Regions from separate parts of the Streptomyces sp. NPDC090119 genome, predicted to be linked through region 1. Evidence: riboswitches for the same ligand, from Rfam matches in the RefSeq annotation. Region 1 holds a riboswitch; the other holds the start of a gene.
What was found. A riboswitch is a leader RNA that binds a small molecule or an ion and turns the genes downstream of it on or off. The one in region 1 is predicted to bind S-adenosylmethionine.
Positions count from the first base shown of each region.

Region 2: another riboswitch for S-adenosylmethionine. It lies ahead of thrC (threonine synthase); the one in region 1 lies ahead of ACIPPM_RS08900 (aminotransferase class V-fold PLP-dependent enzyme).

Region 1 covers NZ_JBIVDK010000002.1:334,830-342,020, forward strand. The annotation lists gene ACIPPM_RS08880 (NYN domain-containing protein) at 1-555, opposite strand, end outside; gene ACIPPM_RS08885 (hypothetical protein) at 623-862, opposite strand; gene ACIPPM_RS08890 (rhomboid family intramembrane serine protease) at 1,025-1,795, shown strand; gene ACIPPM_RS08895 (Lrp/AsnC family transcriptional regulator) at 1,792-2,073, shown strand; gene ACIPPM_RS08900 (aminotransferase class V-fold PLP-dependent enzyme) at 2,097-3,452, opposite strand; SAM riboswitch class IV at 3,634-3,750, opposite strand; gene trpD (anthranilate phosphoribosyltransferase) at 3,859-4,923, opposite strand; gene ACIPPM_RS08910 (cytochrome bc complex cytochrome b subunit) at 5,075-6,712, opposite strand; gene ACIPPM_RS08915 (Rieske 2Fe-2S domain-containing protein) at 6,709-7,191, opposite strand, start outside.
Region 2 covers NZ_JBIVDK010000006.1:152,477-159,667, reverse strand. The annotation lists gene ACIPPM_RS25445 (DUF1996 domain-containing protein) at 1-1,057, opposite strand, end outside; gene groL (chaperonin GroEL) at 1,329-2,951, opposite strand; gene ACIPPM_RS25435 (cold-shock protein) at 3,227-3,430, opposite strand; gene ACIPPM_RS25430 (MoaD/ThiS family protein) at 3,860-4,135, opposite strand; gene thrC (threonine synthase) at 4,132-5,406, opposite strand; SAM riboswitch class I at 5,424-5,580, opposite strand; gene ACIPPM_RS25420 (glucosyl-3-phosphoglycerate synthase) at 5,714-6,658, shown strand; gene ACIPPM_RS25415 (trehalose-6-phosphate synthase) at 6,733-7,191, shown strand, end outside.

The DNA.
Region 1 (7,191 bases):
CAGCGCGTCGGTCTCCTTCTTGGCCGCGTCCAGTTCGGCGCGAAACCGACCGGTCTCGGTACGGGCGTGCTCGCGGGCCTGGGCCAGCTCCTCGCGCAGCCGCTCCAGCTCGGCCCGGCTCTCGTCGTCCGCGCGTTCGGCGTCCGCGCGCTGGGCCTCCTCACCGGCCGCGGCGACCAGCTTGGCCCAGCCCGTCGGGCGCAGCACATAGGCGGCGGCCGCGACGTCCAGCGGGTCGGCGGCCGGGGGCGGGGAGCCCGCTTCCAGGGCGCCGCACAGCTCCGGCTGGGTCTCCTTGTAGCGCTCGCCGATCCGCTGCCGGAAGAGGCGTTCCGTCTCCAGCGCGGCCGCCATCGCGGTCCCGGCGAACTTGGCCCGCCGGTTCGGGGTGAACCGGGCGTACTGCCGCAGCTGGGCGGGCAGTTCGGCCATGGTCAGGGCTCCGAAGGCGTCCGAGACGATCTGCACGACCCGGCGGCGCACGCCGTCGGGCAGCGGACGGTCAAGCACCTCGGCGGTGCCGTCCTCCGGCCCCCCGTCCGCGGTCTCCATAATCCGTCACACCCCAATGCCCGACATGCCCGACCCACCTGTTCCGTCCCGCGCGGCGCGCCCCGCTCTCCTAGGAGGCGGTGCCCGGCCTGTCCACGAGTTCCACCTGGTCCACCGCGTTGCACCAGCGGCAGCGGACCGACTCGATGGTCTCACTGACCACCTCGCGTTCCTCGACGGTCGGCTCTCCGGCCAGGTCGAGGTGGACGTACTCGACGGCCTTGGAGGAGCGGGTCACGTCGAATCGGGTGAGGTTGCCGCACAGGGTGCAGCGCCAGCGTGTCGTGGCGGTCGGCGGAGGAACCGTCATGGTGCAGCTCGCTTCCTTCTCGTCGCTTGGGTGGCCGGTCGCGCGCCGGGTCCCGGCGCGTGTGGCCGTAACCCTACGGCCTGCCGGGTGTTCGCCGCCCGCCTGTCCGAAGCGGCGAGGCGGTCTGTACCAGTGCGTCCGGTTACGTCATGCTCTGTATTCATGATCAGAGAGTGGAGCACGACCGCCGCCCGGACCGTCAGGGCGGTCCGGACCACCCCGGCGCCGCTGACGTACGGCCTCATCGCCCTGTGCTGCCTGATCTTCCTGCTGGGCCCGGCCTCCGGCTTCACCCGCGCGTACGGCACCGGGGAGACGCTGCTCGCGGCGCAGCGGGCGTACTTCCGGCACTGGGGGGTGATCCCGGCCGGGCTCTTCGCGGAGCCGGTGCGCGAGGCGCTCACCCCGGTGACCGCGCTGTTCGTGCACGGCAGCTGGGTGCATCTGCTCGGCAACATGCTCTTCCTCTTCGTCTTCGGCGTGCTGACCGAGGAACGGATGGGCCGCGTCGAGTTCACCCTGTTCTACGTCGGCTGCGGCTACCTCGCCCTGCTCGGGTACGCGCTCGCCAACGCGGACTCCGAGCAGTCCCTGGTCGGTGCCTCGGGCGCCATCTCGGCGGTCCTCGGCGCGTTCCTCCACCTCTTTCCGCGGGCCCGTGTCACCAGTCTCCTCCCGTTCCTGTTCTTCCTCCCGCTGCGCTTCCCGGCCTGGGTGGTGCTGCCCTTCTGGGCCGCCCTCCAGTGGTACGCGGCGGGCCGCGCGCCCGAGGGCCCCGGCGTCGCCTACCTCGCCCATGTGATCGGCTTCTGCCTGGGCTTCGGCTACGCCTGGCTGCGGTACGGGCGCAAGCAGGGCGAGAAGGACGGTCCGGGCGAGGCTAGAGTTGGGCCCGCCCCGGCTCCGGCGTCCAAGGGAGAGAACCAGCCGTGATCACCGCGATCGTCCTGATCAAGACCAGCGTGGACCGGATTCCGGAGATCGCCGAACAGATCGCCGCGCTGGAGAGCGTGAGCGAGGTCTTCTCCGTCACCGGTACCTACGACCTGATCGCCATGGTCCGCGTGGCCCGCCACGAGGATCTCGCCGAGGTCATCCCCGGCCGCATCAGCAAGATCCAGGGCGTGGAGGGCACCGACACCCACGTCGCCTTCCGCACCTACTCCCAGCACGACCTGGAAGCGGCCTTCGCGATCGGCCTGGACTCCTGACCCGCCCGGACTCCTGACGAGCCTCAGTTCTCCGGGACGCAGCGGCCGTTCTCCGTGCGGTAGGTCCACTTCGCACCCTGGGTGACCAGTTCGCGTACCGCCGTCACGAAGCGGGTGACGTCCTCGTCCGGGGTGCCCGCGCCGAAGCTGACGCGGAGGGCGTTCAGGGTCCCGGTGCCGCAGCCGCTCTGCTCGGCGGGGCCGGTGCCCAGGAGCGCGTGCACCAAGGGGTGGGCGCAGAACAGGCCGTCGCGGACGCCGATGCCGTACTCGGCGGAGAGCGCTGCGGCGAGATGGGAGCTGTTCCAGCCGTCGACGACGAAGGACAGCACACCGACCCGCGGGGCGTCGTCACCGAAGAGGGAGAGCACCCGCACCTGGGGCACCTCGGTGAGACCCGCGCGGAGCAGCCCGAGCAGCCGCTCCTCACGGGCGGCCAGCGCCTCGGGACCGGCCTCGGCGAGCGCCCGGCAGGCCGAGGCGACCGCGTAGGCGCCGATGACGTTGGGGGAACCCGCCTCGTGCCGGGCGGCGCCCTCGTGCCACTCCACCTCCACCGAGCCGTCCGCGCGCCGGGCCACCGTGCGGCTGGCGCCGCCGCCCGCGAGGTACGGCTCGGCCGCCGTGAGCCAGTCGGCCCGCCCGGCCAGCACCCCGGAGCCGAAGGGCGCGTACAGCTTGTGCCCGGAGAACGCGATCCAGTCCACGTCCAGCTCCCGCACGCTCACCGGCCGGTGCGGCACCAGCTGGGCGGCGTCCAGGACGATCCGCGCGCCGGACGCGTGCGCGGCCGCCGCCAGTTCACGCACCGGCCACAGCTCGCCGGTGACGTTGGAGGCGCCGGTGACGCAGACCAGCGCGGGGCGCGCGGTGTCCCGGGCGGCGAGGGCCCGCTCCAGCGTGCGCACGGCCGCCTCGGGAGTGCGCGGGGCGTCCAGGAAGGTCACGTCGGCCGCGCGCCAGGGCAGCAGCGCGGCGTGGTGCTCGGTCTCGAAGACGTACACCTCGCACCCGGCGGGCAGCGCGCGGGCCAGCAGGTTCAGCGAGTCCGTGGTGGACCGGGTGAAGACCACCTGGTCGTCGTCCCGGCAGTGGAGGAACTCCGCGACCGTGCGGCGGGCGTTCTCGAACAGCTCGGTGGAGAGCTGCGAGAGGTGCCCGGCGCCCCGGTGCACGCTGCCGTAGTAGGGGACGTAGGCGGCGATGTCGTCCCAGACCCGCTGGAGGGCGGGGGCGCTGGCGGCGTAGTCGAGCGCGGCGTAGCCCACCTCGCCGCCGGTGACGAGCGGCACGGTGACGTCCCGGCCGAGCACCGGCAGCGGGGCGGGCAGGGTCTCGGTGGCGGCGGGGGCGGGGGCGAAGGCGGTGGAGACGGACATGGCTGAACTCCCGTGAGGCAGGCCGGAGTCACCGCGGGCGCAGGGCATGCGGGCGCGGCACCGGAAGGCGCGGAAAAGAGAGAAAAGGGGTGTGCGGAGGCGGGGCTCGGCGGCCCTAGCGCATTCGCTTGCTCACGGAAGAAGGCTCCCTCGTACGACCAGGACCCCTGGCTCTTCGAGGGGTCCGCGCTTGCCGTGGACCTTCTGGACCACGGCCTGGTCCTCACCCGGAGCACCCCGCCACGGACGGAGGGTTGCCGGACAGCCGGCCGGGGCCGCATGGCTGTCGCTCATGACCTGACACGCAAGTTATCCGGACGGATCACCCGGCGCAACCGGCGTCCGGATGCCGGAACGCCGGCGCGGCGGAGAGCCACCGCTCCCCGCCGCGCCGAAACGACACCCGCTACCGGTTGCTCGCGGCCACCCAGCGCTCCAGCGTGCGCGCCGCGGCGCCGGAGTCGATGGACTCGGCGGCCCGCGCCATGCCCGCCCGTAGCTGGTCGGCCAGCGGCTCCCCGGTCGGGTCCAGCGCGACCAGCGCGGCCGCCGAGTTCAGCAGCACCGCGTCCCGCACCGGCCCGCGCTCGCCCTCCAGCACCTGCCGGGCCACCATCGCGTTGTATGCCGGGTCGCCGCCGCGCAGCGCCTCCACCGGCACCAGCTCGATGCCGACGTCCCGCGGGTCGAAGACCTCCTCGGTGACCTTGCCGTCGCGCACGATCCACACCCGCGAGGGCGCGGTGGTGGTCAGCTCGTCCAGGCCGTCCTCGCCCCGGAAGACGAGGGAGGAGTTGCCGCGCTCGGCGAAGACGCCCGCCACGATCGGTGCCATGGCGAGGTTCGCCACGCCGACCGCCTGGGACCGCACCCGCGCCGGGTTGGTCAGCGGACCGATGACGTTGAAGACCGTACGGATGCCCAGCTGGCCGCGGGCGGCGCCGACGTGACGCAGCGCCGGGTGGAACTTGACCGCGAAGCAGAAGGTGATCCCCGCCTCCTCCGCGACCTCCGCCACCCGCTTCGGCGTCAGCTCCAGGTTCACCCCGAGCCGCTCCAGCACGTCCGAGGAACCGGAGGCCGAGGACGCGGCCCGGTTGCCGTGCTTGATGACCTTGGCACCTGTGCCCGCCACCACGATGGAGGACATCGTGGAGATGTTCACCGTCTTGGCGCCGTCCCCGCCGGTGCCGACGATGTCCACGGTCCGGCCGGGCACCTCGATCACGTTGGCGTGCTCATACATCGCCCGGACGATCCCGGTGATCTCCTCGACCGTCTCGCCCTTGGCCCGCAGCGCCACCAGGAAGCCCGCGATCTGGGCGTCCGTGGCCTCGCCGCGCATGATCCGGTCCATCGCCCAGGCGGTGGCGTCCGCGCTCTGGTCCCGGCCCTCCAGCAGGGCGTTCAGTACCTCGGGCCAGGAACGGCCCGCCGCGGTGTCGCCTCCAGCGGGGGTCACAGCGCTCATCAGCCGCTCCTGGGTGTGTGAGAAAGACAGGTCGTACGCGTCCTGCGGGCACGTGGGGTGCCCGGTCCCACCTTATCCAGCCTGAACAGGGCGAAGGGCCCCGCCGGTGTTCCGGACGGGGCCCTTCGGCCGTGGTGTGGCGACGCGGGGATCAGTGGTGGCCGTGGCCGCTCGTGATCTCCTTGTACTCGTCGACGGTCGCCTTCGGGATCTGGTTGTCCTCGCCGTAGTAGGCGTTGGACAGCTTGACCCGGAGCCGCTCGGCGGGCTTGACCTTGCGCTCGACCCCGTTCTCGTCGACCGTGGGGCCGATCTCGGCGGGCTCGTACTGGTGGTGCGCCGTCAGGGTGTGGAGCTGCTCCTGGCTGAGCGGCTCGTGCACCTCGATGAACTCACCGTGCGGCAGGCGCTTGATGATGCCGGTCTCGCGGCCGTGCAGCACCTTGTCCTTGTCCCGGCGCTGGAGGCCCAGGCAGATCCGCTTGGTGACGATGAACGCGATCACCGGTCCGGCGAAGAAGAAGATCCGGACGAACCAGGTGACCTGGTTGATCGACAGGTGGAAGTGGGTGGCCCACAGGTCGTTGCCACCGCCGACCAGACCGATCATGTACACCGTGACCCAGGCGACACCGAACGCGGTACGCGTCGGGGCGTTGCGCGGGCGGTCCAGGATGTGGTGCTCGCTCTTGTCGCCGGTGACCCAGGACTCGATGAACGGGTAGACGGCGATGGCCATCAGCACGAGACCGAACAGGACCAGCGGGATGAACACGCCCAGGACCAGCGTGTGGCCCCAGAAGTTGATCTCCCAGCCCGGCATGTAGCGGACCAGACCCTCGGCGAAGCCCATGTACCAGTCGGGCTGGGCGCCGGTGGAGACCTGGTCGGGCCGGTACGGGCCCATCGCCCAGATCGGGTTGATCTGCGCGATCGCCGCGATGGCCGCGATGACACCGAAGACCAGGAAGAAGAAGCCTCCGGCCTTCGCCATGTACACCGGCAGCAGCGGCATGCCGACGACGTTGGTCTCCTTCTTCCCCGGACCCGCGAACTGCGTGTGCTTGTGGTAGAAGACCAGGATCAGGTGCGCCACCATCAGGCCGAGCATGATGCCCGGCAGCAGCAGGATGTGGATCGAGTAGAACCGGGCCACGAAGTCGTGACCGGGGAACTCGCCGCCGAAGAGGAAGAACGAGATGTACGTGCCGACGATCGGCATGGACAGGATCGCGCCCTCGGTGAAGCGCACACCGGTGCCGGAGAGCAGGTCGTCCGGGAGCGAGTAACCGGTGAAACCGGTGAACATGCCGAGGACGAACAGCAGGAAGCCGAACAGCCAGTTGACCTCACGCGGCTTGCGGAACGCACCCGTGAAGAACACGCGCATCATGTGCACGAACATGCCGGCGAGGAAGATCAGCGCGGCCCAGTGGTGGATCTGCCGGATGAGCAGACCACCGCGCACATCGAAGGAGATGTGCAGGGTCGAGTTGAACGCCTCCGACATCAGCTGTCCCTGGAGCGGGACGTAACTGCCGTGGTACTCCACCTCGTTCATCGACGGGTGGAAGAACAGCGTCAGATACACACCGGTCAGGATGATGATGAGGAAGCTGTACATGCAGACTTCGCCCAGCATGAACGACCAGTGGTCGGGGAAGACCTTGCGCATGTTGGCCTTGGCCAGGGAGTAGATCCCCAGCCGGCCGTCGGCCCAGTCGGCTACGCGCTCGCCGGCCGGGGCCTTCCCGCGTGAGCGGGACGCGTCGTTGTTCGCAGTACTCATCCGCGCTCCCAGAATGCAGGACCGACGGGCTCCGCGAAGTCGCCGAGCGCTTCGAGGTAACCCTCGTCGTTCACGGCGATGCGAAGCTGCGGCAGGGCGTGACCGGCAGGGCCGAAGATCACTCGGGCACCGTCGGAGAGGTCGAAGGTGGACTGGTGGCACGGGCACAGGACGTGGTGCGTCTGCTGCTCGTACAGGGAGATCGGGCAGCCCACGTGGGTGCAGATCTTCGAGAAGGCGACGATGCCCTCGTGGGACCAGGCCAGTTCCTGCTTGTCCTTGATGTCGTTCGGCTGGAGCCGGACGATCATCAGGGCCGCCTTGGCGATCTGGTCCTGGAAGTCCTCGTCCGTCTCCTCCAGGCCCTCGGGCTTGGCGAAGGTCAGCGAGCCGACGGCCACGTCCTCGGGACGCAGCGGCTGGTTGGTGTTGACGTTGACGAGGAGCTTGCCCTTCGCCCACAGCGTGTGGCGCAGGGA
Region 2 (7,191 bases), on a different contig from region 1:
TGGCGTCCAGGGCGGCGCCCGCTTCGGGGTGCGTCTGGTCGTAGCCCCGCGCGTCGCATTGGAGGGCGCCGACGACGCAGTGGTCCACGAGCGCCTTCAGGGTCGGCGCGTCCCACGCGTTGAAGAAGTCGTAGTGGAACGAGTAGCCCGCCCCGCTCGACAGCTTCACCTGGCTCATGTCCCCGTTGACCGGGAACGCCATCTTGAACTCGATCATCGGCAGGGCGACGGGGTGGTCGTCCGGGCAGATGTTGTTGTTGGTGCCGGGATTGACCACCGGGTACGCCATGTGGGCCTGGTGGTTCGGGGTGTCCAGGTACTTGCCGTCCCAGCAACTGGGCGCCTGGAAGCGGATGTTGAGCTGGACATCGGCGCGGTTCGGGCACTGGGCGGGGAAGTCGGTGTTGAAGTAGCTGTCACCGCACTCCCAGCCCTCGACGAAGCCGCGGTGGGCGCGGAACTCCGCCGCCGACTGCATCGGGCTGCCGACGACGAAACGCAGGCCCTTCGGGAAGGGGCGCACGCTGGTGTAGTCGGTGACGCCCGCCTTGTAGTAGATGACCTGCGGGCCGACCGGCAGCACCGGGGTACTGCCCTTGAGCAGGGTCGGCATCCAGTAGGCCGACTTGTCACCGGGCGCCTTGCAGGTGGTGCCGCCCGCGTCGAGCGAGGCGGTGGTGCTGGCCGCGCTGGTCGTGGTGTTGCCCATGAAGGTGTGGTCGTGGGACTTGCCCGGCTGGCCGGGGTAGACGATCGGGTCGTCCGGGCGGGTGTGGGTCACCGAACAGTTCGCCTGGAACTCGTGGAAGTACCGGTGCGGCGGCTCGGCCTTGGAGGGGACGACCCCGGTCACCTGCGGGTTCGCCGGGATGTAGCCGTCGCCGTCCGGGTCCTCCGGCGAGGACTGCGTGGAGACGGGCATCGCATGGCCCGCGTGGACGGTCGCGGCTCCCGCCACCGGGTCGGCGCTCATCGCCACGCCGGTCAGGCCGAGGGAGGTGAGGAGCAGGGCGCTGGACACCAGTAATCCTGAGACGGTCTTCGATCTCCGTGCCATGGAGACCTCCTGCCACGTCGATGGGGACGGTGGGGGTCGGGCGGCCGGGACCGGCGAGAGGGGGCGACGCCGTCCGCGACCGTCCGCGTGACGGTCCATCACATGTGCCGTGGAATCCGGGAGAGCGCTCTCCCGTCGTGGAGTGTTGTGGCGGCCCGGCGGGGGTGTCAAGGGAGGCGGCGGAAACCGGTGCGCCGCGAGAAACGCCGAAGGGCGGCACCTCCCGTGAGGGAAGTGCCGCCCTTCGCGAAGGACAGGTGATCCAGGAGGATCAGAAGTCCATGTCACCGCCCGGCATGCCGCCCGGAGCGGCCGCGGCGGCCTTCTCCGGCTTGTCGGCGATGACGGCCTCGGTGGTGAGGAACAGCGCGGCGATGGAGGCCGCGTTCTGCAGCGCGGAGCGCGTGACCTTCGCCGGGTCGATGATGCCCTCGGCGATCATGTCGACGTACTCGCCGGTCGCGGCGTTCAGGCCGTTGCCGACGGGCAGGTTGCGGACCTTCTCCACGACGACGCCGCCCTCGAGACCACCGTTGACGGCGATCTGCTTCAGCGGGGCCTCCAGCGCGAGCTTGACCGCGTTGGCACCGGTGGCCTCGTCGCCCGACAGCTCCAGCTTGTCGAAGACCTGGCCGGCCTGCAGCAGAGCCACGCCACCACCGGCGACGATGCCCTCCTCGACGGCCGCCTTGGCGTTGCGCACGGCGTCCTCGATGCGGTGCTTGCGCTCCTTGAGCTCCACCTCGGTGGCGGCACCGGCCTTGATGACCGCCACGCCGCCCGCGAGCTTCGCCAGGCGCTCCTGGAGCTTCTCGCGGTCGTAGTCCGAGTCGGAGTTCTCGATCTCGGCGCGGATCTGGTTCACGCGGCCCTGCACCTGCTCCGAGGAACCGGCGCCGTCCACGATCGTGGTCTCGTCCTTGGTGACGACGACCTTGCGGGCGCGGCCCAGCAGGTCCAGGGAGGCGTTCTCCAGCTTGAGACCGACCTCCTCGGAGATGACCTCGCCACCGGTGAGGATGGCGATGTCGCCGAGCATGGCCTTGCGGCGGTCGCCGAAGCCCGGGGCCTTGACGGCGACGGACTTGAAGGTGCCGCGGATCTTGTTGACCACCAGGGTGGAGAGGGCCTCGCCCTCGACGTCCTCGGCGATGATCAGCAGGGGCTTGCCCGACTGCATGACCTTCTCCAGCAGCGGGAGCAGGTCCTTGACCGAGGAGATCTTGGAGTTGGCGATGAGGATGTAGGGGTCCTCGAGCACCGACTCCATGCGCTCCATGTCGGTCGCGAAGTAGGCGGAGATGTAGCCCTTGTCGAAGCGCATGCCCTCGGTGAGCTCGAGCTCCAGACCGAAGGTGTTGCTCTCCTCGACGGTGATGACACCTTCCTTGCCGACCTTGTCCATCGCCTCGGCGATGAGCTCGCCGATCTGGGTGTCGGCGGCGGAGATGGAGGCGGTGGAGGCGATCTGCTCCTTCGTCTCCACGTCCTTGGCCTGCTCCAGCAGAGCGGTGGAGACGGCCTCGACGGCCTTCTCGATACCGCGCTTGAGGGCCATCGGGTTGGCGCCGGCGGCTACGTTGCGCAGGCCCTCCTTGACCAGGGCCTGGGCCAGCACGGTCGCGGTGGTCGTACCGTCACCGGCGACGTCGTCCGTCTTCTTGGCGACTTCCTTGACCAGCTCGGCGCCGATCTTCTCGTACGGGTCCTCGAGCTCGATCTCCTTGGCGATGGAGACACCATCGTTGGTGATCGTGGGGGCGCCCCACTTCTTCTCGAGGACGACGTTGCGGCCCTTGGGGCCGAGCGTCACCTTGACGGCGTCCGCGAGCTGGTTCATGCCGCGCTCGAGGCCGCGCCGCGCCTCCTCGTCGAACGCGATGATCTTGGCCATGTGAAGTGGTCCCTCCAGGACTGGGGGTGATTCCTTCGGACCGCGCCCGCGCCCGCGACGGACGGCTCGCCGACCTTGTGGTTCCTTGCCCCACCCGGTCCGCGGGCCTCACCGACCCGGTCCTTCGTTGTCACTCTCACCTTCAGAGTGCTAACGCAATGATTAGCACTCACCCAGGGCGAGTGCAAGCGCCTTCGGGGGATCAGGACGGGACTTAACAGGACGAAGGGCCCGCACCCTGTGCCGGTGCGGGCCCTGCGCTCTGCTGGAGACGTTCAGGCGGTGACGCGAACCATGTCGGCCTGCGGACCCTTCTGGCCCTGCGAGATCTCGAACTCCACCCGCTGGCCCTCTTCCAGGGCGCGGTAGCCGTCCATCTGAATGGCGCTGTAGTGGACGAAGACGTCCGCACCACCGTCGACCGCGATGAAGCCGTACCCCTTCTCCGCGTTGAACCACTTGACGGTGCCCTGAGCCATGCCAACTCCCCTATTACTGGCCCTTGCGCGGACCCGCACCTCGCGGACCCGGGTCAGACCTCGCACCCCATTGGTCGGGGGCGTGCGCCGGAACGCGTCGACCGCGGCTGAATGTATCTGTCCAACTGCCGTCTGCAACAGGTCAATCGGACGAGAATTCCGGACGGACACAGTCCGGAATCTGCCGCAACTTCGGTCGAATTCAGGGCAAGTCGGGCCCCGTAAAAACAACAAATGCCGCACATTACCCGTGCATTTTGGCTACTTCTTGTCGGGTCAGCGGCATGAATCAAGGGCCCCCGGCCCAGCTGAGCGGGAGCGCGTTCCCCAACCCTACCGCGCTCAATCACACAGAATGGCCCCCTCCGTTTCTCTTACGGAGAAGGCCATTCGCTGAACTGACGGTAACCGTGGTTACCGAAGGTAATTTCAGCCTCCGGCGACCGCCGGAATGATGGAGACACCCGCGCCGTCGGGGGTCACGGTCTGAAGTCCGCCCTCGAAACGCACGTCGTCGTCATTGACGTAGACATTCACGAACCGGCGCAGCTTGCCCTGGTCGTCCAGGACGCGGGCTGCGATGCCCGTGTGCGTCTTCTCCAGGTCCTCGATGACCTCGGCGAGCGTGCCGCCCTCGGCGGCGACCTCGGCCTGGCCGCCGGTGTAGGTGCGCAGGATGGTCGGGATGCGAACGGTCACGCTCATGCGAGGCCAGCCTCTCGGAAGGAGTCCAGGTTCGGGCGGATGGTCGCGGACAGGCCGGTACCGGCGACCGCGTCCAGGGTCTTCAGGCCGTCGCCGGTGTTGAGGACGACGGTGGTGAGCGAGGGGTCCAGCGCGCCGGACTCGATCAGCTTGCGGGTGACACCGACCGTCACCCCGCCCGCCGTCTCGGCGAAGATGCCCTCGGTGCGGGCCAGCAGCTTGATGGCGTCCACGATCTGCGGGTCCGTCACGTCCTCCACCGCGCCACCGGTGCGGCGGGCGATGTCCAGCACGTACGGCCCGTCGGCCGGGTTGCCGATGGCGAGGGACTTGGCGATGGTGTCCGGCTTCTGCGGCCGCACCACGTCGTGGCCCGCCTTGTACGCGGCCGACACCGGGGAGCAGCCCTCCGCCTGGGCGCCGAAGATCTTGTACGGCTTGTCCTCGACCAGGCCGAGCGCGATCAGCTCCTTCAGCCCCTTGTCGATCTTGGTGAGCTGGGAGCCGGAGGCGATCGGCACCACCAGCTGGTCGGGCAGCCGCCAGCCGAGCTGCTCGCAGATCTCGTAGGCGAGGGTCTTGGAGCCCTCGGCGTAGTACGGCCGCAGGTTGACGTTGACGAAGCCCCAGCCCTCGCCCGCCGGGTCGCCGATCAGCTCGGAGCAGAAGCGGTTCACGTCGTCGTAGTTGCCCTCGATGCCGACCAGCTCACCGCCGTAGACGGCGGCCATGACGACCTTGCCCTGCTCCAGGTCGTGCGGGATGAACACGCAGGACCGCAGCCCCGCGCGGGCGGCGGCGGCGCCGACCGCGCCGGCCAGGTTGCCGGTGGAGGAGCAGGACAGGGTGGTGAAGCCGAAGGCGCGGGCGGCCTCCAGCGCCTGGGCGACGACGCGGTCCTTGAAGGAGTGCGTCGGGTTGCCGGAGTCGTCCTTGACGAACAGCCCGCCCGTGACGCCGAGTTCGGCCGCCAGGCGGTCGGCCTTGACCAGCGGGGTCCAGCCGGGGTTGAGGTTGGGCTTGTCGGCCACGTCGGCGGGGACGGGCAGCAGCGGGGCGTAGCGCCAGATGTTCGCGGGGCCGGACTCGATGCGGGCGCGGAGCTTCTCGGTGTCGTACGCGGAGAAGTCGTAGGCGATCTCCAGCGGCCCGAAACACTCCTCACAGGCGAAGACGGGCCCGAGCGGGACGCGGTGTCCGCACTCCCGGCAGCTCAGGGCGGCGGCGGGGCCGAGATCTACGGTGGGGGTGGCGACAGTCTGCACAGCCATGGAGGCGAGGCCCTTTCTCCTCATCTTTCCCACGACGCATCTCGCCGTGAGACGGATTTGGCACCTTCCCTAGCCGGGAGCCTCGCGGTGTCGCGGTGTGTCGCGCGCACGAGACCGGCTGGAGGGTTGCCGGGGCTTCATCGGGCCGTTTCCCTCTGCCCCTCTGGATGAGCGGTATTCGGTTGTGAACGCCCGCCGACCTCGACATGCGATGGTCATCGGCGTTGTCCAAGACTGTAACCGAAGGCCAGGAGAGTTGAAGGTGTCGTCCGAACCGCGAGATGGATCACGTGAGGAGCCGCAGACCATGCTGGAAGAAACCGAGCGCTGGCTGGCCACCCGCTCCTGGTCCGTGGCCGACCGCCCGCCGCACCGCGTGCTGGCCGCCAAGCAGCGGTCCGGGCAGCGGGTCTCCGTGGTGCTGCCCGCGCTGAACGAGGAGGCGACGGTCGGCGAGATCGTCTCCGTGATCCGGCACGACCTGATGGCGCAGGCGCCGCTGGTGGACGAGATAGTCGTGGTGGACTCCGGGTCCACCGACCGCACCGCCGAGGTGGCGGCCGCCGCGGGCGCGCGGGTCGTGCACCGGGACGACATCCTGCCCCGGCTGCCCGCCGTGCCCGGCAAGGGCGAGGTGCTGTGGCGCTCCCTGCTGGCGACCAGCGGGGACATCGTGGCCTTCGTCGACGCCGACCTGCGCGAGTTCTCCTCCGACTTCGTCCTCGGCATCGTCGGCCCGCTGCTCACCGATCCGGGGATCGACCTGGTCAAGGCGATGTACGACCGTCCGCTGGGCGGCGCCGCCGGGCAGGGCGGCCGAGTGACCGAGCTGATGGCGCGCCCGCTGCTGAACATGCACTGGCCGCAGCTGGCCGGGTTCGTGCAGCCGCTGGGCGGGGAGTACGCGGCCCGGCGCTCGCTGCTGGAGCGGCTGCCGTTCCCGGTGGGGTACGGGGTCGAGCTGGGCATGCTGGTCGACTCGCTGCATCTGGTCGGGCTGGACGCGCTGGCCCAGGTGGACGTCGGGGTGCGCAAGCACCGGCACCAGGACGGGCAGGCGCTCGGCCGGATGGCGGCCGCGATCTACCGCACCGCGCAGCTCCGGCTCGCGCGCGGGCACCTGGTGCGGCCCGCGCTGACCCAGTTCGAGCGGGGGGTGGACGGTTTCGAGCCGCGTACCCACTCGGTGGACACCGAGGAGCGGCCGCCGATGGCGGAGATCGCGGAGTACGCGGCGCGGAAGGTGGCGTGAGCGGGGCCGTATACGGTCCGGCTCGCCGGTCGCGCGTACGTTTGAGCGTTTGTGGGCCGGGCTAGGTTGAGGCCATGGCTACGCAGGGTGCTGAGGTGCTGGTCGCGTCCAATCGCGGCCCGGTTTCGTACACGGTGGGTCCGGACGGGGAGCTGGGCTCCCGGCGGGGTGGCGGCGGTCTCGTCTCGGGGCTGTCGGCGATCGGTCCGGACACCGACGCGGTGTGGGTGTGCGCCGCGCTCGGGGACGGCGACCGGGAGGCGGTGCGGCGCGCGGGCGGCGGGCTGCTCCCCGCCGAGGACACCGGCGGGCAGCGGGTGCGGATGCTGGACATCGACGCGGACGTCTACGCCGACGCGTACAACGGGATCGCCAACTCGGCGCTGTGGTTCGTGCACCACATGATGTACCAGACCCCGCTGGAGCCGGTGTTCGACGCGGAGTTCCGTCGGCAGTGGGACGCGTACCGCGCCTACAACCAGGCGTTCGCCCAGGCGCTGGCCGAGGAGGCGGGGCAGGGCGCGGCGGTGCTG